4 regions of the Candidatus Marimicrobium litorale genome follow, and region 1 is predicted to be linked to each of the others. Evidence: predicted binding sites of a transcription regulator. Region 1 holds the regulator's gene; each other region holds the start of a gene.
The links. Region 1 encodes LexA, which represses DNA repair genes until DNA is damaged. Its sites were predicted from a motif close to ACTGTNTNTANANACAGT; they were not measured.
Positions count from the first base shown of each region.

Region 1 (7,229 bases):
CGGAAAAGGCAATAACCGAGGCCTTTAAGCATCCGTCTGAAATCGACATGGACCGTGTGCGCGCACAGCAGGCGCGCCGTTTTCTCGATCGTGTCGTCGGTTTTATGGTCTCGCCACTATTGTGGTCCAAGGTGGCGCGGGGACTGTCAGCGGGACGTGTGCAGTCTGTTGCTGTTCGGCTCATCGTGGAACGTGAGCGGGAAATACGCGCTTTTGTGCCTGAGGAATTCTGGGAAATCCATGCGGACATCGCTACCGGGCAAGATGAGACCGTCCGGTTCCAGGTGCGCAAGCACAAGGGAGAAGAATTTCGACCTGACAATGGAGCAGAGACGCAAGCGGCCGTAGCGGAGCTTGAGGCGCTGCCGATGTCTGTGGTCAAGCGCGAGGACAAGCCGACACGCTCACGACCGACTGCGCCCTATATCACCTCTACGCTGCAGCAGGGCGCCAGCACGCGCCTCGGCTTTAGTGTTAAGAAGACCATGATTCTTGCCCAACGACTGTATGAGGCAGGCTATATCACCTACATGCGCACAGACTCCACCAATTTGAGTGCGGATGCGGTCGCGGCATGCCGGGCTTATATCGGTAAAAATTTCTCCGCGGATTATCTCCCGGCCGAGCCGCGACTCTATGCCTCAAAAGACGACGCACAGGAGGCCCATGAGGCGATCCGTCCCTCTAGTGTCAACGTGCTTCAGACGTCGCTGAAAGGCATGGAGCGCGATGCAGAGCGACTGTATGAGCTGATCTGGCGCCAGTTTGTCGCGTGCCAGATGCCTGATGCGCAATACACATCGACAACGATTACTGCCGGCTCGGGAGATTACCTCCTCAATGTGAAAGGCCGTATTATTCGCTTTGACGGGTTTACTCGCGTCCAGCCGCCTGCGGGTCGTAAAGAAGATGTTGTTCTGCCGGATCTGTCGGAGGGGCAAGTGCTTACCGTACAGGCGCTTGATCCCACCCAGCACTTCACCAAGCCCACGCCTAGATACGGCGAAGCCAAGCTGGTGAGCGAGCTGGAGAAGCGCGGTATTGGCCGGCCCTCGACCTATGCATCCATTATTTCGACCATTCAGGATCGTGGTTATGTCCGACTGGAGAATAAGCGTTTCTACGCAGAGAAAATCGGCGATATTGTGACGCAGCGTCTTCAGGGTAGTTTTTCCGAGCTGCTGGATTACGGTTTTACCGCTTCAATGGAAGAGCACCTCGACGAGGTGGCACAGGGTTCGCTTGAGTGGCACAAATTGCTAGATGACTTTTACGCCGAGTTCAGTGATCTGTTAGGACAGGCTGAACAGGGCGAGCCGGACGGAATGCAGCCCAATGAGCCCACCATGACGGATATTGCGTGTGCTAGCTGCCAGCGACCGATGCAGATTCGAACCGCGGGCACAGGCGTATTTTTGGGATGCTCAGGGTATGCTCTGCCGCCTAAGGAGCGCTGTAAAACAACGCTCAACCTCACGTCTGGTGATGAGGCGGTGCAAGAGGACGCGGATGATGAAGCTGAATCGCGCCTGTTACGCAGCAAACACCGATGCCCTCTGTGTAACACGGCCATGGACAGCTATCTGATAGACGAGACCCGCAAATTGCATGTGTGTGGCAATAATCCAGATTGTTCTGGCTTCGAGATAGAGCCCGGTAAATTCAAGATCAAGGGTTACGAAGGCCCCACGCTGGACTGTGACAAATGTGGCACCGAGATGCAGCTGAAGAACGGTCGCTTCGGCAAATATTTCGGTTGTATGTCGGAAAGCTGCAAAAATACGCGAAAATTATTGCGCAACGGGGAGGCGGCTCCGCCCAAGATGGACCCGGTTCCCATGCCGGAGCTAGAATGTCGCAAAGTGGAGGATCACTACATCTTGCGTGACGGGGCTTCGGGCCTGTTTCTTGCTGCGAGCCAGTTTCCAAGAAATCGAGAGACCCGGGCGCCGCTGGTCAAAGAGCTGTTGCCGCACCAGAGCGAAATCGACCCCAAGTACGCGTTTCTTTTCAGTGCGCCGGTTGAGGACGATGACGGCAATCCGGCGCAGGTACGCTTCAGTCGCAAGACCAAGGAGCAGTATGTCATGACGGAAAAAGGCGATAAGGCAACAGGGTGGAAGGCTTGGTATCGCGCTGGGAAGTGGGAAGAGGAAGTCAGTAAAAAGAGCAGCGGCAGTGCCAGAAAGAAGAAAAAAACCTGAAGTATTGAGACATGGTTCAAGTCCTGGCCAGTGGATACGGGACAGTGTTGGTTGGCCGCGGCACATGCTGCTAGAATAGGAAACACAGCAACCACAGGAGGCCATTTGTGGCTACGTCCCTATTGGAAATAGTTGATTGCGGAGACGGTGAATTTGTCCTGCAGCGCAGCGATGATGAAGATAATCCACTGGTGAGGATTTGTTTCTCGCAGGAGAGCCAAGCCTATATGATGGACAATACGCTGGAGGTCGCTAAAGCGATGATCCAGGCGGGCGTGCAGGCTGCCGCTGAAGCCTCCGAAATGGTTGATGGAGTCGAAGTGACTGCAGAGGCGCCGCCAGTACTTCACTAGTTTGCTGCATCAGAACAGCGCTGACACCGCGTAGCTTCAGCTTGGTCGCTATTTAATTCCGCCGTAAAACACCCACGCTCAAACCTTCAATAGCGAAATCCTGTGCCTTCAAATCTACTTTGATCGGGCTGTAATCCTCGTTTTCCGGCAGTAGGAGAAGGATATGCCGCTTGTTCGTCTTCTTAAGGCGTTTTACAGTCACTTCGTCATCGATGCGAGCGACGACGATGTCGCCATTGGCAGCGACAGGGGTGCTGTGGACAGCGAGCAGGTCGCCGTCGAAAATCCCGACATCGATCATGCTGTCACCGTGAACCGTCAGGAAATAGTCTGCCGAGGGTTTGAAGAAGCTGGCGGGCAACGCACAGTAGTCTTCGATATGCGCCTCGGCCAGGATAGGATTGCCCGCTGCAACACGGCCTATTATGGGAAGCCCCGATGAGGCGGGCAGACGAATGCCTCGCGACGTCCCAGCAATCATCTCGATAGCCCCTTTGCGGGCCAGTGCTTTGAGGTGTTCTTCGGCAGCATTGGCAGATTTGAAGCCAAGATGCTCTGCAATATTCGCTCGCGTTGGCGGGTAACCGGTATCGTCAATGTATTGTCGAATGAGATCGAGAACCTGCTGTTGCCGCTGGGTGAGTTTTTCCATGGCCGCTGCTCTGTTTATTTATACAGTATTGTAAGTATATACAGTTTGCGGTGGGATGCAAGCCCGATGGCGCAGCGTCAGCCTGTGTCCGCAGAGGATCTCCATGGGTCGGTAGGGTGCACACAGCGAATTCTCCGCCTCAAGGCGCTGGCTGCTCGTTCAGATGTCTTCAACGCCATACATAACGTCGGTCTCGATGGAGTTGATCGGGCTACACCACTCCTCGGGTTGCAGCGGTGCATCGGGGTCGCGTGTGTCGTGATCATCCAACTCGAAAGCGGCTCGCCAGTCCTCAGGTGCCTCTGCCTGCTCCAGTCGCATTTCCCGCCAGGCATCCAGATCGTATTCGGATACTTCACCGTCGAGATACTGAGTCTCGATGGTTAACTGATCTGGGTCCCAATCGATGACTTCAAACAACTCGTTTGTTTGTAAATCCTTGTACCAGGTGCCGGGGACAGGGCTCAGCATTTTCATTCGGATACCCCTCGGGGTGTATCAATGCGTGTTCATTCAACATATCACGCTGCGGCGTTCTGTCCACCGCGCGGCAGATCCGTCATGCCCAGCCCCGTAACAAGGCTTTTTCCTTGTCTATCATTTCTTTTCAAACAAGATCAGCTGCTTGCACTGAATTTGCAGAGTTGACTTAAATCCTATTTCGAATGTATATATCCGAAGGGGGCGGTCCCATGATTCGCACATGAATAAATTGTCTAAACAACAGGAAACATTTTGCCAAAAATAACACGTCTGACACACTGTAATAGTCCATCTGAGTTATTCGCTGACGGTGTCGCGCAGCCACTTCATCTGGTTTGTCCGAATGCACAGCAAGCGCTCTTGCTAATCGGCTCTCCAGCCACACTCATGATCGGGCGACCGGTGTGGGGGCCCAGTTAACATGCCGTCGATCGCGATCATCGGTGGTACCGGGGTGGCAGAGCTTGACGGTTTTGAGCGGATAGCAGAGCACCCGGTGAATACCCCCTACGGAGCGCCTTCGCGACCGATACAGGAGGGCCTGCTGGACGGGACAAAAATCTATTTTCTACAGCGGCATGGCAGTCCCGCGGCGATTCCGCCGCACAGCATCAATTACCGGGCAAACCTGTGGGCGCTGCAATCGTTTGATATCGACGCCATTGTGGCGATTAATGCAGTTGGGGGTATTTCTGCATCGATGAAAACAGGCCGACTGTTGCTGCCTGACCAGGTGATCGACTACACCTGGGGCAGAGAGCATACCTTTGACGAGGGGCAGGACGGCCATCTGTTACACATCGACTTTACTGAACCCTACGACTCTGCATTGCGTGATGACCTGCTCGGTGCTGCCGCTGCGGCGGGTATTGGACTCGAACCTCGTGGCGTGCATGGCGTAACACAGGGTCCTCGGCTGGAGTCGGCTGCGGAGGTGCAGCGCATGGCGCGTGATGGTTGCGATGTGGTGGGCATGACCGGGATGCCCGAGGCAGCACTGGCAAGAGAGTTGAATATTCCATACGCAGCGGTATGTATGGTGGTTAACGCGGCAGCGGGCCTCGGTGATATGCCCCTTACGCTCACATCGATGCGCGAGATTTTACAGCGCGAGGCGCAAGTCGTTGCATCACTGTTGCAAAGCTTCCTGCGGGGGCGAGCATAACCTGAGGCGGGGTGTGAGTTTGCTGCGTTACCGCGACGTGCCGGGCAACGGCGTGACCTTGATGACCAACCCGACCATTGGGTGGTCGATGTAATTGATTTCCGTGCTTCGCATACGGCGGATCTGCCGCAGGGTGACCGCATGACGGAAAGGGTAAACCGGTTCTTGCAGGACGTCCGGGTACACGGCCTGTGATCTATCATTGTCCTTCCAGTCATCAAGTGGTTGCGCTGGGGCAGCTAACGACGTGGTTGCATTCGTTGTCGTGGTGGGACTGTCGAGCGAATTGCTAAAGGCTATTCCTCCGGCAAGAGGGTCAGGTGCCCTAGTGAGATCCGCGCTGGAGGTGACAGGGCCCAGTGGCGGCGCGGGCATGCGCCAGTCGCTGTCAAGGTAGTCGCCCGATGTGTTCAGCCAGAGATCGGTTTTCAGGTACAGGTAGCGCGACACATACAACGTCACGGTGCCCTGCAGCCGGGTCCAGTATGCGTCATCTCCCGACGTGTCCAGTACGATAGGTATCGCCCTTGATTGCGGCCCTATAGGCATTAACCAGGCTTGATGGAAGAGGACGTCGTGGCGCTCCTCGCGGGCCAATCGCGCTGCCTCGCTGTTAAACTCTCGTTGGCTTGAGGGCAGCGTTGAAAATGGCATCGCAGACAAGGATGTTGGCACCGTTGCAGACGGTGCGATCCGACTGTGGGGTTGTTCGGCTGCCGATGGTTTGCCAGATGGCCGGGCGAGGGGGTGATCGGGCTCTATCAGGTAGGTTGTTTTGTCAGGGTAGGCGAGTGTCGGCAGTGCTTCCCATTCCTCCGCGTTGGCGCCGGCCGGATTGTCGAAAACCAGGATCTCGACACGATACCATTTGTCATTTTCGGCATGGGCAGCCAGCGCAGGCAGCAACAAGAGGCCGCCGAGCAGGAGGGAAAGTAGAGCAGCAAATGTTTTAACCATTGTTTTTCTCATTCAGATCGGCACAGAAGATATCCATTAGTTGTTCCATGTAGTCGTGTCGTGCTGTGATATCGGAGAGTTCCTTTTCAAATCTCAGTCGCGTTTCTCCTGCGAGTTTGAATGCCCGAGGATCTGACTGGACCAGCTTGACCAGGCTCAATGGATGAACCGGTGTTGTTTCTTTGAAATCGATACTACCACCCTCCAATCCGGCTTCGATAGTACGTATGCCGAGTGCCTGGGCTCGGATGCGCAGGTGCGACACCAGAAACAAATTTTTGACCTGCCCGGGTAGCAAGCCAAAACGATCTATCATTTCTACCTGCAGACTACGGAGCGTACTATCATCCGCAGCGGCGGCAATGCGCTTATACAATATGAGGCGACTGTTTACATCCGGCAGGTAATCTTCGGGGATCAGCGCAGGGGCATGCAGTTTTACCTCGGTACCCTGATCGAGTGGTGCGTCTGCATCCGGTATGTCTCCTCGCCTCAGTGAATCTACCGCTCGCTCCAACATATCCATATACATGGAAAAGCCGACGCTGTGAATCTGCCCGCTCTGCTCGTCTCCAAGTAACTCTCCCGCGCCACGAATTTCAAGGTCGTGGGTTGCCAGTAGATAGCCTGCACCGAGATCGCCTGCAGCCTCGATTGCCTCCAGTCGCTTTTGTGCATCCCGTGTTATGCCCGAGCGGGGAGGGGTGAGAAGGTAGGCATAGGCCTGGTGATGGGACCGCCCAACGCGGCCGCGCAACTGGTGCAATTGTGCAAGGCCGAACTTGTCCGCACGCTCGATAATGATCGTATTGGCGTTGGGAATATCGATGCCGGTTTCGATAATCGTCGTACACAGGAGCACGTGCTGCTGCCGGTGGTAGAAGCTGGACATGACCTGCTCAAGTTGGGACTCGCGCATCTGGCCATGTGCGACCGCAATGTTGATGTCCGGCAGTAATTCGCGCAGTTTCCGTGCCGTTTCTTCAATAGTTTTCACTTCGTTGTGGAGAAAATAGACCTGTCCACCCCTGAGCGTCTCCCGCAGTACCGCTTCCTTGATGAGTGCGACATTGTGCTCTCTGACGAAGGTCTTTATTGAGAGTCTTCTAGCCGGTGGCGTGGCAATGATTGAGAGGTCACGCAGGCCACCCAGTGCCATATTCAAGGTCCTTGGGATTGGGGTGGCGGTCAATGTGAGGATGTCGACCTCTGATCGCATCGCCTTGATGATTTCTTTTTGCTTGACGCCAAATCGGTGCTCCTCATCTATGATCAGGAGCCCCAGGTCGTGAAAGTGAAAGTCGCTCTGCAGTAATTTGTGCGTGCCAATCAGGATATCGATTTCTCCCGCGGCGGCTCTTGCCGTCACGGTGCGGAGCTCACTCGCTGATTTGAACCGTGAAATTACTTCAACG
Region 1 covers NZ_SHNO01000001.1:665,632-672,860, forward strand. Annotated here, with positions in the region: gene topA (type I DNA topoisomerase) at 1-2,204, shown strand, start outside; gene EYC82_RS03065 (hypothetical protein) at 2,312-2,557, shown strand; gene lexA (transcriptional repressor LexA) at 2,610-3,209, opposite strand; gene EYC82_RS03075 (DUF6763 family protein) at 3,369-3,686, opposite strand; gene EYC82_RS03080 (S-methyl-5'-thioinosine phosphorylase) at 4,114-4,857, shown strand; gene EYC82_RS03085 (CsiV family protein) at 4,885-5,814, opposite strand; gene mfd (transcription-repair coupling factor) at 5,807-7,229, opposite strand, start outside.

Region 2 (7,229 bases), 2.4 Mb from region 1:
CTCAGCACTGGCCTCGGGCAAATCTACCTTTACCCCTTGCATCAGCATGGGCGCGGTCACCATAAAAATAATCAGCAATACCAACATTACGTCAATGTAGGGAACGACATTAATTTCCGACATGGGTTTGCGTTTCTTGCGCTGGCCCGCCACTGGCCTCAGGACTCCTGTCGTTCGCGATTGCGCAGAGCATAAGCCTGACGCGACAGAATGCCCGAGAATTCATCGGTAAACGTATCGTAGCGATTGCTGAATACTTCCACCCGGGCAGCGAAGCGGTTGTACGCCAGCACCGCGGGTATGGCTGCAAACAGGCCCATAGCCGTGGCGATGAGGGCCTCCGAAATGCCCGGTGCGACGGTCGCCAGGGTGGCCTGGGTAGAATTGGCCAACCCACGAAATGAATGCATAATGCCCCAGACTGTTCCGAACAATCCGATATAAGGGCTAGTGGAGCCCACCGACGCCATGAATGCCAGATGTCGCTCGAGGCGCTCCTCTTCGCGCATCACCGCGACACGCATCGCTCGGCGGGAACCTTCGATAACGGCCTCAGAATCCATTTCCGGCTGCTGAGCCAGTCGGGAAAACTCCTTGAACCCGGCGCGAAAGATGCTTTCCATGCCCAGTATCGCCTGGCCGTCCGATGCCCGCTCATTGCCCTCACGGTAAAGCTGTGACAGATCGATACCCGACCAGAAACGCTCCTCAAAACGATACATCTCGTCATGAGCGTCGCGAAAATACAGGAAACGGTTGACGATCATGTACCAGGATATGATGGAGGCCAGCAATAAAATAGCCATCACCATCTGCACGGTGAAGCTGGCGTTCCACACCAGATCCAGCAGACTAAGTTGTTCTTCCAAGGCCCCTCTCCGAATCAGTTATTCTGTTAATCAACCGCGCGCAAGCGCGCCAACATCTCAGCAGGCAGACGCCGCGGTTTTCTCTGGCCACGATCAACACAGGCGATGGTTATCTCACCCTCTGCCAGCACTTCTTCGCTACGGCGCACGCTCTGGTGAAATACGATACGGGCTCCGCGCAAACTTACGATGCGGGCCGATGCCTCCAACTCATCATCTAACTGCGCCGCCAGGCAATAATTTACTGCCACACTCTGCACCACGAACATCAAATCTTGATTAAATATGTGCGTCTTGCCGTACCCATGACCACGCATGAATTCCGTCCGCGCGCGCTCCATGAACTTCAGGTAGTTGACGTAATATACAATTCCTCCGGCATCTGTATCCTCAATATAGACACGCAGGCGATGCAAAAATTCCGGGGAGGTCGCCGTTTTAGTCACCTTTTTTGAGGCCCAGTGACGGACTATCGCCCTCTCCCGCGGCGCCGGGTGCCGGCAAACCAAAGTGCAGGTAAGCGCTGCGGGTCGCCATTCGCCCCCGTGGCGTCCGCAGAACAAAGCCCTGTTGGATCAGGTAGGGCTCCAACACATCCTCAATCGTGCCGCGCTCTTCAGATATTGCCGCGGCAAGACTGTCAACGCCCACAGGGCCACCATCAAACTTCTCGAGTAGGGCCAGCAATAGTCGACGATCCAGGTGATCGAAGCCAAGCTGATCCACACTCAGCATATCCAGTGCGCGATCGGCAATCTCTGCAGTAATCGCGCCATCGCCCTTGACCTCGGCGTAATCCCGGACCCGCCGCAGCAGACGGTTTGCAATACGCGGAGTTCCCCTTGCACGGCGGGCAATCTCCGCCGCGCCCTCCGGGTCAATGCGGATCTCCAGGATATCCGCAGAACGCTGCACAATAAGGCCCAGATCCGCCACCTCGTAGAATTCCAGCCGCTGCACGATGCCGAAGCGGTCGCGCAAGGGTGAGGTTAACAATCCCGCCCGAGTCGTTGCGCCGACCAGTGTAAACGGCGGCAAATCCAGCTTTATGGAGCGAGCTGCCGGCCCCTCACCAATCATGATATCCAGTTGGTAATCCTCCATGGCGGGGTAGAGGATTTCTTCCACGAAGGGGCTCAGTCGATGAATTTCATCAATAAAGAGAACATCACCGGGCTCCAGATTAGTCATGAGCGCGGCAATATCTCCGGCTTTCTCCAGTACCGGGCCGGAGGTGGTTTTCAGTGAAACGCCCATTTCCTGAGCCACGATACTGGCCAGCGTTGTTTTACCCAGCCCCGGCGGGCCAAATATCAGGGTATGATCCAGCGGCTCTCCACGCCCTTTCGCCGCCTGCAGAAAAATTTCCATCTGTTCTTTCACTGCGGGCTGGCCCACATATTCTTTCAACGTGCGCGGCCGTATGGCCCGATCTACCACATCCTCCCGGGTGTCGCTGGCTTCTGGCGCGATCAGTCGATCCGTTTCAATCATGGCATGGGTCTCACGCTTTCACCGCCGCCTTCAGGGCGCGGCGGATCAATTCTTCGCTGTCAGCAATATCGTCATCGTTGACAGCCTCCACCATGCGGCCGGCCTCCTGCGGTTTATAGCCGAGCGCAATCAGGGCGCTCTCCGCGTCCCCGGCAACGTTGACCGGCACGACCGCGGCATCGGCGTCACTCAGGGCACCCCCTCCGGCAAACCAGTCCTTGAGCTTATCGCGCATTTCCACCAACAGGCGTTGCGCGGTTTTCTTGCCAACGCCGGGCAGGGCGGTGAGGGAGGAAAGGTCATCGCGCTCTACGCAATAGGCAAAGCGCTTTGCATCCATACCCGAGAGGATAGTCAGGGCCAGCTTGGGCCCTACACCGTTGACCTTGATTAACTGTCGGAACAGGCTGCGGTCACCCTCCTCAACGAACCCATAGAGCGCCTGGGCATCCTCGCGCACCACGAAGTGTGTGACCAGCGAGACCTCGGAACCAAGCTCCGGCAGTTGGAAAAGCGTGGTCATGGGTACCTGCAGTTCATAGCCCACGCCCGCGACATCCACCAGAATGAGCGGCGCCTGTTTGTGTACGAGAACTCCCCTGATGCTTCCTATCATCGACCGCGACCTCGTCAGCGCATGCGGCGGCGACGCACTGAGCGCCCACCTGCCAAGTTCAAAACGCCATGTTGTGTATGGGCGTGACACAGGGCGGCCGCCAAGGCGTCGGCGGCGTCTTCCTGGGGCGCTGCAGGCAGTCTAAGCAAGACTTTCACCATATGCTGAACCTGGGCTTTGTCCGCCGCACCGGTGCCGACCACGGACTGTTTAATCTGGCGTGCCGAATACTCCGATACAGGCATGTCCTTTACGACACACGCGGCAATGGCCACGCCTCTTGCGTGACCCAGCTTGAGTGCTGATCCGGCACTTTTAGCCATGAATACCTGTTCTACGGCGACTTCCTCGGGGCTGTGCAACTCGACCAGTTCCGTAACGCTGTCAAAAATCACCCGCAGCCGCTCGGGCAGCTCGCCCTGAGGCAGCCGAATCACACCGCTGGTGATGTATTCGCTGCGCCCCGAATGGAAGTTAATGATGCCGAAGCCGGTCTTGCGTGAACCGGGATCAATACCCAGGATCAGTGACATGCCATCGTCCGTTGCCTGCCTGCTATGTTGTACAAATATACAGCGCGACGCCTTTCCAAGGAAGCCAATTTTGCAGGGACGCCAGGCCTGTCAGACGCAGGAGAATCTGAGTATTGCTAAGGGCGTTGCACTACAGGGCGGCCAGCAGCTCGTCGGGTATCTCAACATTGGTGTAAACGTTTTGCACGTCATCGAGTTCTTCCAGGGCATCGACCAGCCCCAAGAGTTTTTCTGCACCATCGGAATCCACGGGCACTGTAGTCGACGCGACCATCGTCACCTCGCCGTCCTCCGCCACAAAGCCCGCCTCAACGAGCGTTTCCTTGATGGCGGCAAAGTCCTCCCAAGGGGTTGTCACGTCAACCGAACCATCATCATGCGCAACGAGATCTTCAGCCCCCGCCTCTAAAGCCGCTTCCATCAGAGCATCTTCATCCACACCGGGGGCGTAACTGATCTGCCCCTTGCGGGCAAACAAATAAGCTACCGAACCATCGGTACCCAGATTGCCCGCGCGCTTGCTGAAGGCATGGCGTACTTCCGCGACAGTGCGATTACGGTTATCCGTCATGGCCTCCACCAACACGGCAATACCACCGGGCGCATAACCCTCGTAGGTGATTTCCTCCATGTCGTCCGCATCGTTGGTCCCCGCACCACGGGCAATGGCCCGGTCGATGGTATCGCGAGTCATATTGGCGCCGAGTGCCTTGTCTACCGCGGCGCGCAAGCGCGGGTTATCTTCCGCAATCGCGCCGCCCTGCTTGGCCGCGACAACCAGTTCGCGAATTAACTTGGTGAATGCTTTGCCGCGCTTAGCGTCCTGAGCCGCCTTGCGGTGTTTGATGTTGGCCCACTTACTATGACCTGCCATCGGAAACTGCCCTCGTTGTTCTAGTGAATACCATCAAGCCTTTTTGCCATCCTCGCCAGAATTTTGACGCAGGCGGATGTTCAGATCACGTAGCTGTTGCGTCGATACTGCTCCCGGTGCATTGGTCATGACACACGCAGCGCTCTGCGTCTTTGGAAAAGCGATTACATCCCTGATCGACGAGGCGCCAGCCATCAGCATCACCAACCTGTCGAGGCCAAAGGCCAGCCCGCCATGCGGCGGCGCACCATATTGGAGTGCGTTGAGCAGGAAACCGAATTTTTCCTGCGCTTCCTCCTGATCGATATCGAGGATGCGGAAAACCGCCTCCTGCATCTCGCGCTGGTGGATACGAATACTGCCGCCGCCCAACTCGGTGCCGTTAAGTACCATATCGTAGGCCCTGGAGAGGCACTCCCCGGGTTTTGCCTGCAACTCCTCAATAGAGCCCGAAGGCGCGGTGAAGGGATGGTGCAGAGGCGTCCATCCACCGGCTGGATCTTCCTCGAACATCGGGAAGTCTACTACCCATAAGGGCGCCCAGCCTTCGCCAACGAGCCCAAGGTCTTCCGCCACTCTGAGTCGCAGCGCACCCAATGCCTCATTGACCACTGCGGCGCGATCAGCGCCAAAGAATATAATATCACCATCCGCAGCGCCGAGACGCTCCATCATTTGTGCGACAATCTCGTCGGGCATAAATTTGAGGATCGGGGACTGCAACCCCTCGATACCAGCCGCGATGTCGTTAACCTTGATCCAGGCCAAGCCACGCGCGCCGAACACGGCGACATAGTCAGTGTAACCATCAATTTCCTTGCGACTGATCGATGCTCCGCCCGTTACTTTCAATGCCGCAACCCTTCCCGCAGGATCGTCAGCAGGCCCCCGAAAAACCTTGAACTCTACCTGTTGCATCAAATCATCGACACTCACTAGTTCAAGCGGAATACGCAGATCGGGCTTGTCCGATCCATAACGCTCCATAGCCTCGCTGTAGCGCATATGGGGAAATGCGGGCAAATCAACATCAAGCACATCCCTGAAAAGTTCACGGATCATCCGCTCGGTAATATCCATGATTGCCTGTTCGTCCAGAAAGGCGGTCTCGATGTCGATCTGGGTGAACTCGGGCTGGCGATCAGCGCGCAAGTCCTCGTCCCGAAAGCACTTGGCTATCTGATAATAGCGATCAAAGCCCGACACCATCAACAACTGCTTGAATAGCTGGGGCGACTGGGGCAAGGCGAAAAATTCTCCCGGATGCGTGCGGCTCGGCACAAGATAATCGCGGGCGCCCTCCGGCGTCGCTCGGGTGAGGATGGGTGTTTCAATATCGAGGAAGCGCTCACCGTCGAGAAAATTACGCACCGCGGTCGTAATTCTTGAACGCAGCATCAGGCGCTCCTGCATCTCATGGCGACGCAGATCCATATAGCGATACTGCAGGCGAACCTCCTCGCCCACATTCGTGTATTCATCCAACTGAAAGGGTGGGGTCTCCGCTGCGTTGAGGATCTCCAGGGCCTTACCCAGGACCTCGATCTCCCCCGTCGCCATAGTAGGATTCATCGTCGCTTCGGAACGCGCGCGTACGCGGCCCGTCACCTTCAATACATACTCACTGCGCACACGGTCGGCCCGCTGGAAATGCTCGTCGGTATCCGGGTCAAAAACGACCTGGACGATGCCCTCACGATCTCGCAGGTCGAGGAAGATAACACCGCCGTGGTCTCGGCGACGATCTACCCAACCACACAGAGTGACCGTCTCGTCTATGTTTAATGTAGTGATGGCGCCACAATAATGACTGCGCATGATCTGGTTTCCGTATGGATGCACTGGCCGGACACCCGGCCTGGATTACGCTGTTTTCTTACTGTCGCCTGACGTACTGCCTGACGGTGTCTTGTCGGCCGGTTTGCTCTCAGCGGAACTGGCTCCAGCGGGCTTGCCGCTTTCGTCGCCACCTCCCGCAAGGTTTTTCTTGTTACCGGTCTTGAAGTCGGTTTCGTACCAGCCGCCGCCTTTCAGGCGGAACGCCGCCGCTGACACTTTTTTCTTGAGTGCCGCCGCGCCGCAGCTCGGACAGTCGACGAGGGGGTCGTCACTGAGTTTTTGCAGCGCCTCGGTCTGTTCGCCGCAGCTCTGGCATTGATACTCATAGATCGGCATAAAACGGCCTCATTAACTAAAGCTTGGCGCTCAGGCATAAAAAATTGAGGCGGCGATTTTAACCCATGCAGGCGAACACGCCAAGCGCAAGGAAAGGCAGGAAAAGCGGGCGTGAGCACCGCATCAGTGGTGCGTCGTCGGATAAGGCCGCAAGCGGCCTGCCATAGCAGGTCGCTTGCGCGTATCGCTTAGGAAGCAGCGAATTCCTTCATCTTCTTCAAGGCGCGAACCTTGACCTGCATGCTTGCAGGCTTCGCCTTGAACATTTGTTCTTCACCAGTGAAAGGATTAACACCTTTGCGTGCCTTGGTCGCAGGCTTTTTCTTGGTGGTGATTTTCATCAGCCCGGGCATAGTGAACTCGCCGACACCACGCTTTTTGATGCTGCGTGCGATCAGGTTTTCATAGGCGTCGAGCACTTCGCTGACCTGCTTCTTACTCAGCTCAGTGGTGTCTGCCAGGCTTGAGACAATCTGACCCTTGGTCATTTTATCGCTGATCGCAGTCGTGACTACCTTCTTGGCCGGGGCTTTTTTCGCTGCTGCCTTCTTACGTGCAGGAGCCTTCTTTTTTGCTGCTTTTCTTTTAGTTGCCATGTTGTATTCAACCTTCCCTAAAAAGTTTAAATGAAGAACAGTGACAGCCCGGACCACGTGATTAATTTTGTT
Region 2 covers NZ_SHNO01000001.1:3,110,721-3,117,949, reverse strand. Annotated here, with positions in the region: gene tolR (protein TolR) at 1-123, opposite strand, end outside; gene tolQ (protein TolQ) at 159-869, opposite strand; gene ybgC (tol-pal system-associated acyl-CoA thioesterase) at 896-1,315, opposite strand; gene ruvB (Holliday junction branch migration DNA helicase RuvB) at 1,308-2,363, opposite strand; gene ruvA (Holliday junction branch migration protein RuvA) at 2,374-2,979, opposite strand; gene ruvC (crossover junction endodeoxyribonuclease RuvC) at 2,994-3,512, opposite strand; gene EYC82_RS14130 (YebC/PmpR family DNA-binding transcriptional regulator) at 3,643-4,386, opposite strand; gene aspS (aspartate--tRNA ligase) at 4,420-6,204, opposite strand; gene EYC82_RS14120 (FmdB family zinc ribbon protein) at 6,250-6,561, opposite strand; gene EYC82_RS14115 (HU family DNA-binding protein) at 6,750-7,157, opposite strand.
Region 2: a site for LexA is predicted at 3,539-3,556, ahead of ruvC (crossover junction endodeoxyribonuclease RuvC). Genes of this name have one in related genera too.

Region 3 (7,229 bases), 2.7 Mb from region 1:
ACCTTGCGTATCAGATTTTCATTGTTGAAAGAATAGCGTCTCTGTGAATTGGGCATCAGGTAATTGTCCCAGCCGTAGGCGGTGACGCTCCACCAGTTTGCGTCATAGTCCCTGCCTTCGATGCGGTAGCGACAATTCAGGCGCAACGGTTCACCGTTTATTGCACTGAGACGGTAATACATCGAGTCTTCTTGAGCCGATGCCAGCAAACCACCCAGCGCTACCCCTGCTTTTAACAGGATGTTGGCGTCTTTCGTGCCTGTAGCGGTGCTGGTCACCCAATCCCCGTTCTGCAGGTTCATGCCATTCAAGCCTGCACCGATGGTGCGCGCCAGCAAGACGGCCGACAGCACCAGGGTGATGATTGCGGCAGCAGTCAGCTTGGACAGATTTTTCAGCACAGCGACTCCTTTTTTGGCGACGTCATGAAAAATTGCATGGGGGCAGTATGACATCCAGAAAAACGCAAGACTAATCAGATTCGTCCTGAATGAGCAGACAACAAGCGCTAATGTGTGTCGAAAAGCTTGCGATGAGTCTGGTTTGGTAGCAGCGGGCAGCGGGCAGCCGGGGTATATTGGTGCAGTGTCAGCTCATGGCTGTGGGTTCACGTATCAATAATCGGGGGGAGGCAGGGTAACTCAATACCCAAGCGGAGCTGGCTTGTGCGAGCCGATAAACAACATACCGTTGTTTATCGCGGTTTGTCAGTGGAGGTGCCCGTAGTCTGGTCGATGCGATTGTTTAGCCGCAGCGTGTCTTGAAACTGAGCGACCGCTTGGGATTTGTCACGGGCGCGATTGCTATTGGTCGCTGGCGCATCAATCATTTGCGCAGTAATTGCGGCTGCGCCTCTGGTCAAGTTTTTAATACAGGTCGCCTCCGGCAGGTATTGCCAATATTTTTTGGGCATTTCGCTTCTCATCGCCTGTTCTTTCAAGCGTGCAGGGTTGAAGATATTGCGATAGTAAGCCTTCCAAAAAATGTCAAACGCATCAGTATCGATGTCAGGCTTCACTACTCCTTCCGATAGGGTGAGTTGTGCCGTATCCCAATGGGCGCAACCACCGGGGGTCAGAATTGACCAGCTCATCCCGGTGAAACGCTTAACGAAAAACGGCGCAACCGATTCGATTATGGCGTGCGAGGGTTCGAACCATGCCACGTAATATTCAGCATTACCCTCTGCGGATTCTGGACTGACAACCTCAACGTCGTGGTTCACTACCTGCTGAAAGCGCACGAACGCTTTCATTTTGTGCTTGTCACGACTGACCGCTTTACACATGCTGTCCAGGTAACGCACTTCCGGGTCAGAGGTCAAAAGTAGCGTTTCTTTCCCATCGTTCACGATGCGCCACAGCAAGGAATACAGGATTGACCATTTTCTTGCGGAGTCTTTTATGTCTGAAAAGCAGGCTGCCTGTTTAGCGCGCTGCAGGAACTCTCGCGGTATCGTGTGGGTGCCACTGCTGCTCACTGGTTTTGCAGGATCAATGATGGCCTCCAGAGAGCTTGGCGAAAAGAGGCCCTGTTGTTCCGGAGGCTGCCAGCTCACGTTTGAAGGCGCTACGTTGGCCTGTAACAATGTCCGGGCGATTGTTCGCCAGCCATCGAAGTCAGTGACAGAAAAGGAATACATAGGCCTTGCTCATTCAAAAAGGTTCATTTGCTGACTTTTTTGCGCAATAAACAAGCTCGAAAAATTGGCCGCGTCTAATTGGGTGGGTTTAGGGTGATGGTCTATTGTTGTAACAAAATATTTCAGTTTTTCGATGGGCAAGCGAAGTTTACTCAGATCTTGATAGCGAAGTGCCGCTACCTTGCGTTGCGCGACCAGCCGACGAGCGTTGATGACGCCTATGCCGGGAACGCGCAATATTGTCTCGAAATCGGCGCGGTTGAGATCGACCGGAAACGCATCTCGATGGCGAATGGCCCAGGCCAGCTTGGGGTCGACATCAAGAGATAGCATTCCAGGTGAGGGGCTGTCATTGGTCACGTCAGTCAGCTCATCAATACCATAACCGTAGAAGCGAAGCAGCCAGTCGGCTTGATACAGGCGGTGCTCCCTGACTAATGGCGGAGACTTTAACGGCAGTTCTGATGATGCATCGGGTATCGGGCTAAACGCCGAATAATAAACCCGTTTCATCTTAAACGATTGGTACAGCTGGCTTGCCTTGCGCAGAATAATCGCATCATTGGATGTATCCGCACCTACGATCATTTGCGTGCTCTGGCCACTGGGGGAAAATTTAGGCGCAATGAGTTTCTTGTTTGCCTTCTTGCGGGCCAGTTTTTTGGATTCTTTGTATTCTTCAATTCCGCTGCTCAGATTAGCCATTGATCGCACGATAGACTGTGCGTTTTTCTCGGGCGCGAGGCGTTTTAGAGAGGTCTCGGAGGGCAGTTCCACGTTTATACTCAGTCGATCAGCATAGAGGCCGGCTTCGGCGAGCAATTCGGGTGAGGCTTCAGGTATGGTTTTAAGATGTATGTATCCACCAAAGCGATGCTCGAGCCTGAGCTTTCGCGCAACTGCCACCACCTGCTCCATTGTGTAGTCGGCGCTTTTTATGATGCCTGAGCTGAGGAACAAGCCTTCGATGTAGTTTCGTTTGTAGAACTCCATGGTCAGGTTAACCACCTCATCAATAGAGAAACGCGCCCTCGGGACGTTGCTGGATGTGCGATTAACGCAGTACGCGCATTCATACAGACAGAAGTTGGTGAGTAAAATTTTTAGTAGAGAAATGCATCTTCCATCAGGGGTGTAACTGTGGCAGATACCCATGCCGGGGCTTGTTGACCCGATACCTTGATTTTTGAGGGAATTACGAGACTCTGTTCCGCTGCTGGCGCACGACGCATCATACTTTGCGGCATCCGCCAGAATCTCTAATTTTTGGAGAACGTCCAATGTGTGAGCCTGTACCGATTACTGTATGTACATACAGTAATTAAAAGAGAGACTCGATTCAAGGGATTTCGGCGCTGGCAAGTCAGCGCAGAACAGCGGGCAGGGTCAGTGCAGGTATGGCGATCAATCACAACGCATTGTTCGATGCACCCCCGGCGTGCCTAGCTGATTCGGCGAGTGTGCTGCTGTGAGTCGGCGCGGTGACGATCGCTTTTTTGACTCGATTGGCCCCTCTAAGGTTGAGAGATGCGGGCCCGCGCAGTGACCGGCTTGGCTTAAAGTAACAGCAGCCCGAAAACTACAGCCCCCGCACTGAGTGTCATCAGGGTAGACCTCCGAAGACGTGCGGCGGATAGTCCGAGCCACAGTCCGGACAGGATAATAATCACCAGCCCAAGGGCAAAAACTTGCTGAAACGTTTTGAACGCCGCGGGACCATGGCCCTTATGTAACTCGATCAATCGGCTCTGAAGATCGGGTTGTGCGTGTATAACGTCAAGGTGGCCTGGCTTGATTTTAATGACGTAGTGGTCGGAAGAGGTTGGGCGAGTGTAAAGGCTGGTCCCTTTCACCTTTACATAGTCGAAATCGTATGATGTTACTCCGGCGATGGATAGCAGGTTCGCTACCTCCGCCCCAAGCGCGGCTGAGTCGCTATCGATCGTGATTTCATCACTCTGAAAAATGACGGCTTGCGTCACCTCGCCTTTGATGCCCAGTAAATAAAGACCGCCTGAGATCGCGACAAGCAACACTGCGGGTGCAAAGAACGCGGCAAGATACATGTGAACAGTAATGAGTAGTTTGCGATTCATGGATGAGTTCCGCCGAAAGGGGTTGGATAAAAAGTAACCAGTACAAAGCGTGACGTGGCTACCGTGTACGGGCCGCAAAGGCCTCTGTGCGATTAACACTCGTGGTGTCGCTGTGCGCACGCATCGAGGTGGAGTATAGCTAGTGCTCGCGCGCGATTCATAGGCAGCATTGCTTCGATAGTGATAATATTTGCGCTCGTTGGATAACAGCCAATGGGGGCGGTGATGGGCCCGCCTCTGGGCACTCCAAGGCTGGATTGCGACGGGGGCAGCAAAGCGCTGAACGCATGGTTATGCCCGAAGCACTGCAGCACTGGAGGCTTTAAGTGAATATTTACCCCTTTTTGGGGTGATCCACGGAACTATTCAGAGCGTAAGGGTCCTATTCTCCCAGTGATTGTGCGTCATCCATCGCTTCTTTTAACCGTATATTTTCGAAAAGGGCCTCTGCACTATGAAAAAAACTACCAAAATGGTGCGCAAGGCCTCTCACGTTGCGTGGGTGCGCCTCGCATCGACCCTGTGCCTCGCAGCGTTAGTGGGGGCTTGCTCTGACAGCAGTAATAACTCGAACAGCGGAGATAGCGGCTCAGGCGGTGTCGACGGCGGTGGGGAGCCCTTCGCTGAGCTGATCGACAGTGGCATCGCGCGCTACCTCGGGCTGTACACGCCCATGACCTCCGAGACATTGGAGAGCGGGGTGGTCGCCCATACCTTTGGTGCCGGCGATGGGCCCCTGTGCCTGGATGGCTCTGAGTATCGCATGGGCACGTTTAACCAAGGGTCAGACGAGTTGGTGATTTTTTTGCAAGGGGGAGGCGCGTGCTGGTCAACTCTCTGCTCGGCGACGGAGTCAGCCGAGTCGGGTATTCCGCAGGTCGGAATTCTTGACCCCGCTCGCGAGGATAACCCGGTTAAAAGCTGGAATCAGGTCTATTTGCCCTATTGCGATGGCGGCCTGCATGCCAGTGACGCGGACAACGACTATGATGGCGATGGCACGCCCGAGACTCGTCAAAGGGGTCTGCATAACCTCTCCGCTTCGTTGGATGTGGCCGTCAATGCGTTTCCGTCCCCCAGCCGCATCCTGCTGACAGGGGCTAGCGCTGGAGCCTATGGCACGACATTCGCGCTCCCCTTGGTGCGGCACCTGTACCCAGACGTCCCCATCGAACTGGTCAATGATTCCGGCGTCGGGATCGGTATTCCAGACGATCAGAGCTACCTGATGTTGTTGATGAGTGATTGGAACCAAAGCGCTTTTATCCCGGAGGATTGCTCTGGCTTGCCATGCTTGGGTGAAGACGGCCATCTCAGTGACTACCAAAGCTGGCAGCTAGACGTCGATACTCTGACAAGGCGTTCTTACCTTTCTTCCAAGCAGGATTCAGTTATTGCTTTGGGTTTTCTGCAAATCGGCGGGCCGGCTCATGAGGCCGCTTTGATTCCTGAGCTGGCAGATATGGAAGTGCGTCATCCCGACAGGGTCCGCAGCTGGGTAGTTGACGGCAGCACACACACTTACGTTCAGCGAGACCCCGAGGCCACGTCTGGCGTTGGCATTAATGGCGGTGTATCCGTGTTCGATTTCATCCGCGCTCAACTGGACGATTCACCCGACTGGGTTTCGGTCAGCGACTAGCGCCACTGATGCGCCCACGTGCTGTTCAGCATAAGGCGGGTGCACGCGTGTTATGGCTCGATGCCAGTGGGGGAAAGTGTTGCACATAGGGGACGGCGCTGTTCTGTCACGGGGAAGTGCTGGTGGCGGTGGCTGACAAACCCACGGCTGGTCGAAACAGGTTAGGCAGGAACACCTTATCTCTAGAAGGGCGGTGCTCTCTCGGTCTTTGGCGTTCAAAAACGAGACGCCGTCTCCGTAACCCGCATCATTCCGTATCGAATAAATCCAGATTATCACCCTGATGCCTCACGCTAACGGTATCTCCCAGTGCAATGGTACCGCCTCGCAGGATTTTACAGCACAGGCCGCCGTGTCCGATCATGGCAGCCACGCCACCCTTGCCCAGTGCGGTTTCCATGCGGGAGCAGGGGTGGCACAACGCCCCTGCCTCGAACAAGGCGTCGCCGATTTCGAAGCGCTGGTGGCGCAGGGCGTTGAGGTTGATGCCGGATACGACCAGATTGCGACGTAACAAACCGGGGTGCAGCTCCGCAATGCCGGTGAAGTGAATGATCTGCTCAATGAATTCGCGAGAAATGACGGTGACCTGACGCGCGGACCCGTTGGCTTTAGCTGTGCGGTGGTCCCCCTCTAGCCCCGCGCCTTCAATGGCGACAACCTGATTCACTTCGGCGAGTTGACCGCGTCGCTCAGTTCGAAGGCCTATCCATTCGAGAACGCCGGGAGACAGGTCGCGGGCGAAACGATCCAGTGGGTTGGTGCGTTTTTTCATGAGTCTATGCTGGCCTCGCCGGCGGACGGTTTTGGGTCAGTGCTATGCCTGCCAGAATCAGCAGTAATCCGGCGAACTGACTGGGCTGAGCACTCTCATTAAGAAACAGCACGCCGGCAGCGAAGGCAATGGCGGGTATAATATAGTTAATGATGGATAGGAATGACGGCCCACAATCGGTGACCACGCGAAAGTACATCCATGTAGCCAGTCCGGTTGAAACGATTCCAAGAGTCAAGGTAGCGCCGAGTGCATCCAGAGAGGGCATTATTGCGGCGGGTGGTTCCAGGTAGAGAGTAAACGGCAGCAGCATCAGCGCACCCACGCCCAATGAGCCGGTGGAGACTACGATCGTATCGATCGGCGGTAGGCGTTTGGCGTGCACTGCATTGCTGGCATACGCCAGCGTGGCCAGCAATACCGCCAGCTGTGCCAGCAGCGCGCTGCCGCCCATTCCTTCCAGGGCTTCGCCGCCAACAAGTACGACCACTCCGCCAAAACCGAGAAAAACGCCAAACAGCCGGCGCGGCGTCAATGTATCCCCGTGCACGAAAAAGTGCGACAGAACCATGGTACTGATTGGCATCAGCGCCATGAGCAGGCCCGCCTGTGAACTACTGATCTCGGTCTCCGCCCAGGTTATCAGTGAAAACGGAATCAGATTACCCAACAGGGTGAGCAGCGCAAACCTGCCCCACCAGTGGCCTTCTCGGGGGAAGCGATGCCCCTTCCAGCGCATGACCCAATACAGAGTCGTCGCACCTACAGCGAGGCGGATATTGACGATTGTGAGCGGCTGGAAGGACTCAAGAGCAACTGCAATCAGGTAAAAGGCGAATCCCCAGGCCAAACTCAGCGTACCAAGCAGGAGCCAATGTTTTGTTTGTGGTGCCTGCATTTACAGCCTTGTCAGTCGTCCCGTGTGCGGCGCTCAAAAAACCGATTTTTTACTGCGGAAAATACGTGGGCCGCGCCTGTTCAATACGATACAGCGGCGCACAAAAACCGGAAAGCGTGATCTCGAAACATGATCAACGAACAGTGCGGCGCAGCGTATCATCCAATGAAAAACGG
Region 3 covers NZ_SHNO01000001.1:3,396,427-3,403,655, forward strand. Annotated here, with positions in the region: gene EYC82_RS15270 (DUF1214 domain-containing protein) at 1-401, opposite strand, end outside; gene EYC82_RS15275 (TIGR03915 family putative DNA repair protein) at 695-1,642, opposite strand; gene EYC82_RS15280 (putative DNA modification/repair radical SAM protein) at 1,652-2,923, opposite strand; gene EYC82_RS15285 (PepSY-associated TM helix domain-containing protein) at 3,199-3,738, opposite strand; gene EYC82_RS15290 (pectin acetylesterase-family hydrolase) at 4,193-5,380, shown strand; gene EYC82_RS15295 (MOSC domain-containing protein) at 5,628-6,155, opposite strand; gene EYC82_RS15300 (DMT family transporter) at 6,160-7,005, opposite strand; gene EYC82_RS15305 (DoxX family protein) at 7,187-7,229, opposite strand, start outside.
Region 3: a site for LexA is predicted at 2,944-2,961, ahead of EYC82_RS15280 (putative DNA modification/repair radical SAM protein). Genes of this name have one in related genera too.

Region 4 (7,229 bases), 2.9 Mb from region 1:
TTGGAATCTGGCGGCCTGTTATTTTAGCAAGGCAGCGGCAGAACAGAATTGTATCACCTATCAATTCAAGCGGTGTTGATTTAACTGTTCAAGATCGAAAATCCGATCTACGCATTCAGGTGTGGGCACTGACAGATGCGGACAATTTAGCGTCGCCAGCTGCTGAAATCGGCTGATGAAACCCTATAAACACTACCGATTGGCGCGAAATATCATCGCTTGCGTTATCTGGCGCAATTATAGAGCCAATCCAAATCACCGTGATAAAGAGGAAGTTTGGGCTGAGCGCGGCGTTATGATCAGTCGATAAGCCATTAGCCTATTCAGCGTTCAGTGTGGTGGCCTCTGCTCACCAAGGCTGAGGCTATGGCGGTATCGAGGGATGCGGAGGTTCAGGTTCGTGCCGTCCGGGGGTATGTTCCGCTGCGCACAGCAAATAGAGGATGTAATCTTCCCGCCCCTAGCAAGTATGCTCTGCATAGGGGCGGCGATAGTGCTCGATTGCCTTGCTTTAGCGTTGTCAGTTACCACAGATTTATTGCATGTTCATGCAGATTGCTGTTTTCGTATTCGACGAACAAGCGCTTTTTCCAGCCGCGGAAGCAATCGTCTCTTGGCAGTTGGTGGTAGATACAAAGCTGAAAAACCGCTTGAATCTGCCCACTTTACATTTAAGAGGGCTTGATTAAACTGCTCGAATTCATTTTTCAAATCTGAGGCCAATTCTGGCCAATCGGCGCGTTCGGCGAGAGTGAGGATTTTCGCCTGCATACCCAGTTTGGCTATCTGATCTGCCTTCGTATTACGCTCGGCGATCATGCCGTTATCAAGGAAATCTTCCCGCTCGTTTGCCAATCTAATGCGAATGGTTGTTTTTTGTTCGACTGGCAGTCGGTGCCAATCCTCCACATAGGTATGTATGTGGTGCGCCTTCCAGTCTAGTCGCGCATAGAGATAGACCAGCTTTTCCGCCTGCTCACCGATGTGATCGGTTAAGAATTGGCGTTGCCTGCGCGAGCCTTTTTGCCCTGAATGAAAACCGAAGTCTCCCTGTGTGTAAGCGGCGTGCATCAGTCCAGCCAAAATCATATCCACGGGACAGTGGTGCGAAGCAAGTATGCTTGCTGTACCTATAAGATGGCAAATAAAGGGCTTTCCGGAGCCACGGTGCAGGCCCGAGAACATTGGAATTGCAGTTTGATAAGCGCGCTCAACGCGAGCGATATCCGACTCGAGATAGCTCAGAGCCCGCATTTGACGAACTAATTGTAAATTTGTCTGCGCGTAGTCAAATGTCATACATTAACGCGGGACTTGAGCGCGGAGAAGGCCACGCTCACGTAGCATTGTGCTAACCCATCGCCTACCGACCACTGGCAGGTTTTTTCTTAGCCACGATTTCTGAGATTGGCTGAATAGTTGGCGATGTTTTGCTGTCCATCGCGCCATTCGTTGAAGCGATTCGTCGTCTGGTCTCAGTACCCATTTTTTGCGCATTTCTTCAAGTGAGCGGTTGGACCACTCCTCACTCCATCGCAGTTCGAAAAATTTTCGATCCATGTCATCAAAGGCCGTCGCGGTGTCATAACGTACGATTGAACGCGGCTCAAAGTAAACATCGCCACCAGCTAAACGGATGTCGCGAGCTAAATCGAGATGCTCACCAAGCGATAAGAGGTTGTTGTTCAGAAATTCACGTTGCTCAAAGGCGCTTGTGCGCAATAAAACGCAGTGAAACTCGAAGGCGCCAACTGGCTCACGCTTTAGCTTCTTTCGAATGCTACGCAGTGGTGACATCATGTAGCGGTGACGTTGCGCCACTTTGACACTCCCGTCTTCCAGTTCTATTTCTGTAAAGTCGCCTCCGGCCATATGAATGACGCGAAGCGCCGCGATGCCTTCAAGAATAATGGGTCCCACTGCCCATGCGCCCGTTGCTTCGGCACAGTCGATCAGTGGTGGAAGCCACCCTTTATCTACATATAAATCGTTGTCGGCAAACACAACGTAAGGCGTATTGGCAATAGAAAGCGCGCGATTTCGAGCGCGATTTGGAGGCAGATATTCATCAATTCTTATGTAGTCGAAACCGTACTCTGCACACGTAGCGGCGATAGATTGCCCAATATGGGCGGGAGAATTGGCATCGATGTAGACGAGATGATAAGGAAATTCGGTGTTGGCTATGATATTGCGCAGCGAGGAGAGGGCAGTGCTGAATCGCTCGCGTGGAGTGATACAGATTGTTACCTTGATGTCGTCTGCCTGCTTCATAGCTGTCCAGTTTTTGCGGAGGCGGCGGCCAAACATCAAGGTATCAAATTCTGTATAAGCGTGCACTCAAATTGGACATGAGGGCTTCTAGTTTAATGGGTGTGCTAGGGTGCTTGTAAGAAGAAAATGAGAATACAGGAGTGGGCACGTTCATGGTGCACTTGCAGATGAATGGCTTTATAGCCGACAACCTTTACCAATACGTAATCGCCAGGCTTATCGCCGAAGAGCTGGGGTTCCAGCTGGAAGTCAGTCATTCCAAGGGAAAAGGGGGCGTTAATGCGCAGGAGCTGGATGAGTTGCTTTCCCATTGTACAGACGCACCGCTCAGTATCGTCGGTGACCGCTATGCAGAGCCAGTGGACTATGCCGCCCACGAATCCAACACTGCATTTGATGGCTTTCACCTTGATTTAGCCGCTATTTTCGCTGACAAATCGCCCCGACGACTGGAAATTCGTGGCTATTTTCAAAACTATACGCTGCTGCGCCCGTACAAAGCGAGGATACGCCGCTGGTTCGATATGCCGGTATTCAGCGGCCATTACGAGATTCAGCCAGGTGATCTTTTGGCCCACATACGCTGGGGCGATATGGTGGTTTTTGATCTGGCTATGAGCCTCAGTTTTTACTCAGATCTGCTGCAGCGATTGGAATTTGAGCGTTTGTTTGTTTGCGGATGCGGTATTAGTGAGGAAGTGCGGGAGGCGCTGGAGCCATTTTCTCCTATCTATGTTCAGGGCACGCCGGCGGAAGATTTTCGTTTCATGCTTGGCTTCAATCGCATCATACAGTCGAACAGTGGCTTCGCCTGGTGGGCTGGCTTTCTGTCCTCGGCGAGCGAAATTTACTGTCCGCTCATGGGTCAAAACGAACGCACGGACCATTCCGCAGCGACCCTGCGTGATCTGCGGGTGGACGACGAAGACCGCTACCACTACGTCGAGGATGTTCCATATCTGGAAAGAGACTACACACTCAGGGATGTTCTGGCCTCGCGGGACCAACTGCGCAAGAAACGCATAGCGAGCTCGATTCGACAATTGGCGGCACAAGCACTTAGGAAACTGCTTTTTCTACGATGATCCCCGTACCCGACGGGACTGCCAAGTGCCGCCATTTTTGCGCAAAACACGAATACTCAAAGGGTATAACGTAGGCTACTAACGCTCAGTGGGCTTCGTGGCTCCAGCCTATGACCTTGAGTTATTTTGTCAGTCCCCACCAGGGTAATCACTTCGCTCACTGTATGTATTGATATGCTTCAGCAGCAACCGACTTACCGCTTCCGGAGCGATATCTGTAACCCAGTGATTCACGCCTTCCAGGATTTCGAACTCATAGGGGCCGTCAACAAAATTTGCCGTTAACATAGCACCGTCAGGGCCCAGTGCCGCATCTTCGTCACTCCAGATAAACATGGTGGGCAAGTCTATCTGGCTAACAACCAACGACGATCCAAAAGTCAGGGCACGATACCAATTCAGAGCTGCCGACAACGCGTCAGGCGTGCCCAAAGCTGCCAGATAGACCGCTATATCCTCCTCATCAACCCCGCTGTAAATTGCACGCAGCAATTGCGCATCGTTTGCCAGCAGCAAGTCCTGTGAATTCGGGGTCTGGAAGAATTCAATATAGCTGGAGCGTTGCGCCTGATCCGAGTTGTTGTCCAGCAACGCCTGGGCGAAGGCCAGCGGGTGAGGTACGGATATGGGGTTTAAACTGATCAGCCTTTCGGGATGGTTGCCCCCAACCGCCCAGGTTACGTTCGCCCCCCAGTCGTGACCTACGAGATGAAAACGCTCAAAACCCAGTTGATCCGCCATTGCAATCACGTCTTCCACCAGGTACTGCACGCTGTACTGCTCGATCGTGGCTGGCCTGGCACGGGGCGAGTAGCCTCGCTGGTCCGGTGCCACGGCATAGTAGCCCGCGGCTCCAAGGGCGCGCACCTGGTGTTCAAACTGGTGGGATGTCGAAGGAAAGCCATGCAGTAGCATTACGGGCTCGCCAGTGGCAGGGCCCGCGGCTATTGCGTCAAACACAAGCTCGTCGACCGTGATCTCAATCTGGCGAATCTCTCCCCATAACGCCGGAGCCAGACCGGATTCGTCGCCATCATTGGTGTCGGAGCATGCCGTGAGGAATGTTGCGACCGCCACCAGCACCGGTAATGTGCGGCGCATGTAGTACTGCATAGACAGGCCGACTTTACGAATTGTTGCCATAACTCCCCGCTCTCATCATCTCTTGCTGGAACAAATATCTGGTGTGGGGCCAAGTATAGGTAAGATAAAAGAGATAATGGAAAGAAAACCACTCGCGCCAATAGGCTATTTGCCGCAATGATGTGGCTAAATCATCCTTAATCAGCTCAAAATCGCGCCCGTATCGGTTCTTCCACAGATCTTTTACATGCAGGCCTGAGTAGAAGCATACAGAAACTTGTACCATCCATTGTTCAATGGCGTCCCTGCTGGTTGCGCTGTGAACTCGCGGACTCCCCTCCGGCGAAATGAGGCAATGTCTCGCGTGGCACACTGGTTGAGGGTGCCTTACGCCGATCCACAAACGAGACTCTCTAGAACGGAATGTCATCATCCTCAAAATCAGAGGGTGTCGGAAAAGACGGCTCCTCTGCCGGAGGTGCCGTTTCATCGCCCCCGGTGACTACTTTCCAGCCTTGGAGATTGTTGTAATACCTGCCATTGTATTCGCGGCCACGGATGTCAAAGCTCACGGTGATTTCCTGCTCTGGCTCGAGGGCGTCCAACAAGGCAGCCTTATCCTGGACGAATTCCAGATTAATTTCTTGGGGGTACTTACCGTCTTCCACGATGACTACCATCTCACGTTTGGTGAAACCGCTGTCGAAGGTCTTGGGTTCCTGAATGAGCTTGATCTTACCCGTTAGCTCATAGGCCATGGGATTCTCCCTTGATAAATGATTCACGCCGTTCAAGAATGGACGATGGGAGGCGTTTCGTGCACCCCTCCACTTCTATTGTTGAACCTCTGCCAATAGTCGGATGCTCTCTTGCGTAGAAAGCCTATAAAAATAAACAATGTGTTGGGTGCAGAAAAACACCAGTGACAGCGACCGCCCGTCTTCGACCGCTGAATATAAGTTGAGAGTATACAGGCCTGTGAGGGCAGGTCGTTGAAAAAGTGTGGCGAATTTATTCAGCCGAGTCGGGGAGAGGAGCCAAGTTCGAATGTGTGCCGAAAGCGATCTGTGATGTTGGGGGAGGGTGAGTGCACGAAGTCGTGGAATTCCAGGCGATTGCACAGATCGAACTACCGCACTCCCGAAGTGTCGGACGAGGGCCGAACGATCGCTCGAGGCGACCACAGTGAGGGTGTGGGAGATGCGAAGGTTCAAATCTATCAGGCAGGCTCAGAGATTCGTGACTGCCCATGCTGCATTTCAGAATCTATTCAATCTCAGCTGACACCCCGTCATTGCGCGACATTATCGGAACCTCAGCATCAGTGCGCTCTGCGATTGGAGTGGGGTGGAGGCCTGATCTCTCGAGGTTGAAATCCCATCGAAACAGACACTTAACAGGTCAGTATTTAATTACCTATTACAAAAAATAGGACTGTGGCCGTATCTCTGGTAGCGAGCGCCTTCCCAAACCCAACACTGGAAGGTTAGGTATCATCCCCTGTACTATCTACTGCCCACGTATTATCGGTAAGACAATAAATGCAGAAAAACAGTGCGCCTATTACAGAGTTCACCATCGACATCTCCGACGCTGAGATCGATGACCTAAAGCGCCGACTCGCTTTCACGCGCTGGCCCGATCAAATACCGGGAACCGATTGGCGCTACGGTGCAAAGACTGAATACATCCGGTCTCTTTGTGACTATTGGCGCAACGAATACGATTGGCGCAAACACGAGACACGACTCAATCGTTTTCCTCAGTTTAGGACGGAAATTGCGGGAACCGATATTCATTTCGTGCATGTTGAGTCAAAACATGCAGACGCGACGCCGCTGCTAATTAGCCATGGTTGGCCGGGGACCTTTGTAGAGTTTCTGCACGTCATTGACCCGCTCGTGAACCCCGAGGCGCATGGTGGAACCGCCGATAATGCGTTCCATGTTGTCTGCCCGTCACTGCCGGGTTACGGTTTTTCCGGCACCACAACGACAGAACAGATAGATACGCTGGCGATTGGCGAAGCATTTGCCCAACTCATGGCGCGCTTGGGGTACTCAAAGTACATAGCACAGGGTGGCGACTGGGGTGCGCTTATCACGTCCAATATCGGTTGTATCGATGCGGAGCACCTTTACGGCATCCATCTCAATATGCCTTTTGGGTTCCCCACGACCGCCGATCCCAACGAGGGCTTATCTGCTTCGGAGATTGCTGATCTGGCAACCATGGCACACTTTGAGCAGATGGAAACCGGCTATCAGAAAATTCAGGGAACCAAGCCACAAACTCTGGGCGTAGGCCTCAATGATTCACCGGCCGGGCTCTGCGCCTGGATTACAGAAAAATTTCATAGCTGGATGGATTGCGATGGCGATATCGAGTCGGTTCTCGATAAGGATGATCTGCTCACCAATATTTCCATTTATTGGTTCACGCAAAGCATTTGCTCTTCAACGCGACTGTACTACGAGGTAACACAGAACCCCAGACTGAAGTTTCTTGAAGCCCCCGTCGCTGTACCCACCGGAGTGGCGCGCTTTCCCAAGGAGTTAATGTTGTTCCCGCGGCTGTGGTGCGACAACGTTTACAGCGATATCGTGCAGTGGAACACGTTCGAAAAGGGTGGGCATTTCGCGGCGCTGGAACGCCCCGCGGAATTTGTAGACGAGATTCGCACCTTCGCCGCCAACGTTGTGCGCTGACGATAATCAGGCAAATCGTACTGCCAAGTTAAACCGATGAATTGGCTAGAATCGGCAAATGAACGATACTAACAAGCTA
Region 4 covers NZ_SHNO01000001.1:3,534,634-3,541,862, forward strand. Annotated here, with positions in the region: gene EYC82_RS15795 (DUF6817 domain-containing protein) at 547-1,299, opposite strand; gene EYC82_RS15800 (glycosyltransferase family 2 protein) at 1,303-2,274, opposite strand; gene EYC82_RS15805 (O-fucosyltransferase family protein) at 2,427-3,359, shown strand; gene EYC82_RS15810 (alpha/beta fold hydrolase) at 3,489-4,502, opposite strand; gene EYC82_RS15815 (DUF3127 domain-containing protein) at 4,856-5,200, opposite strand; partial or broken gene EYC82_RS18175 (IS6 family transposase) at 5,598-5,801, shown strand; gene EYC82_RS15820 (epoxide hydrolase family protein) at 5,984-7,150, shown strand.
Region 4: a site for LexA is predicted at 5,324-5,341, ahead of EYC82_RS15815 (DUF3127 domain-containing protein). Genes of this name have one in related genera too.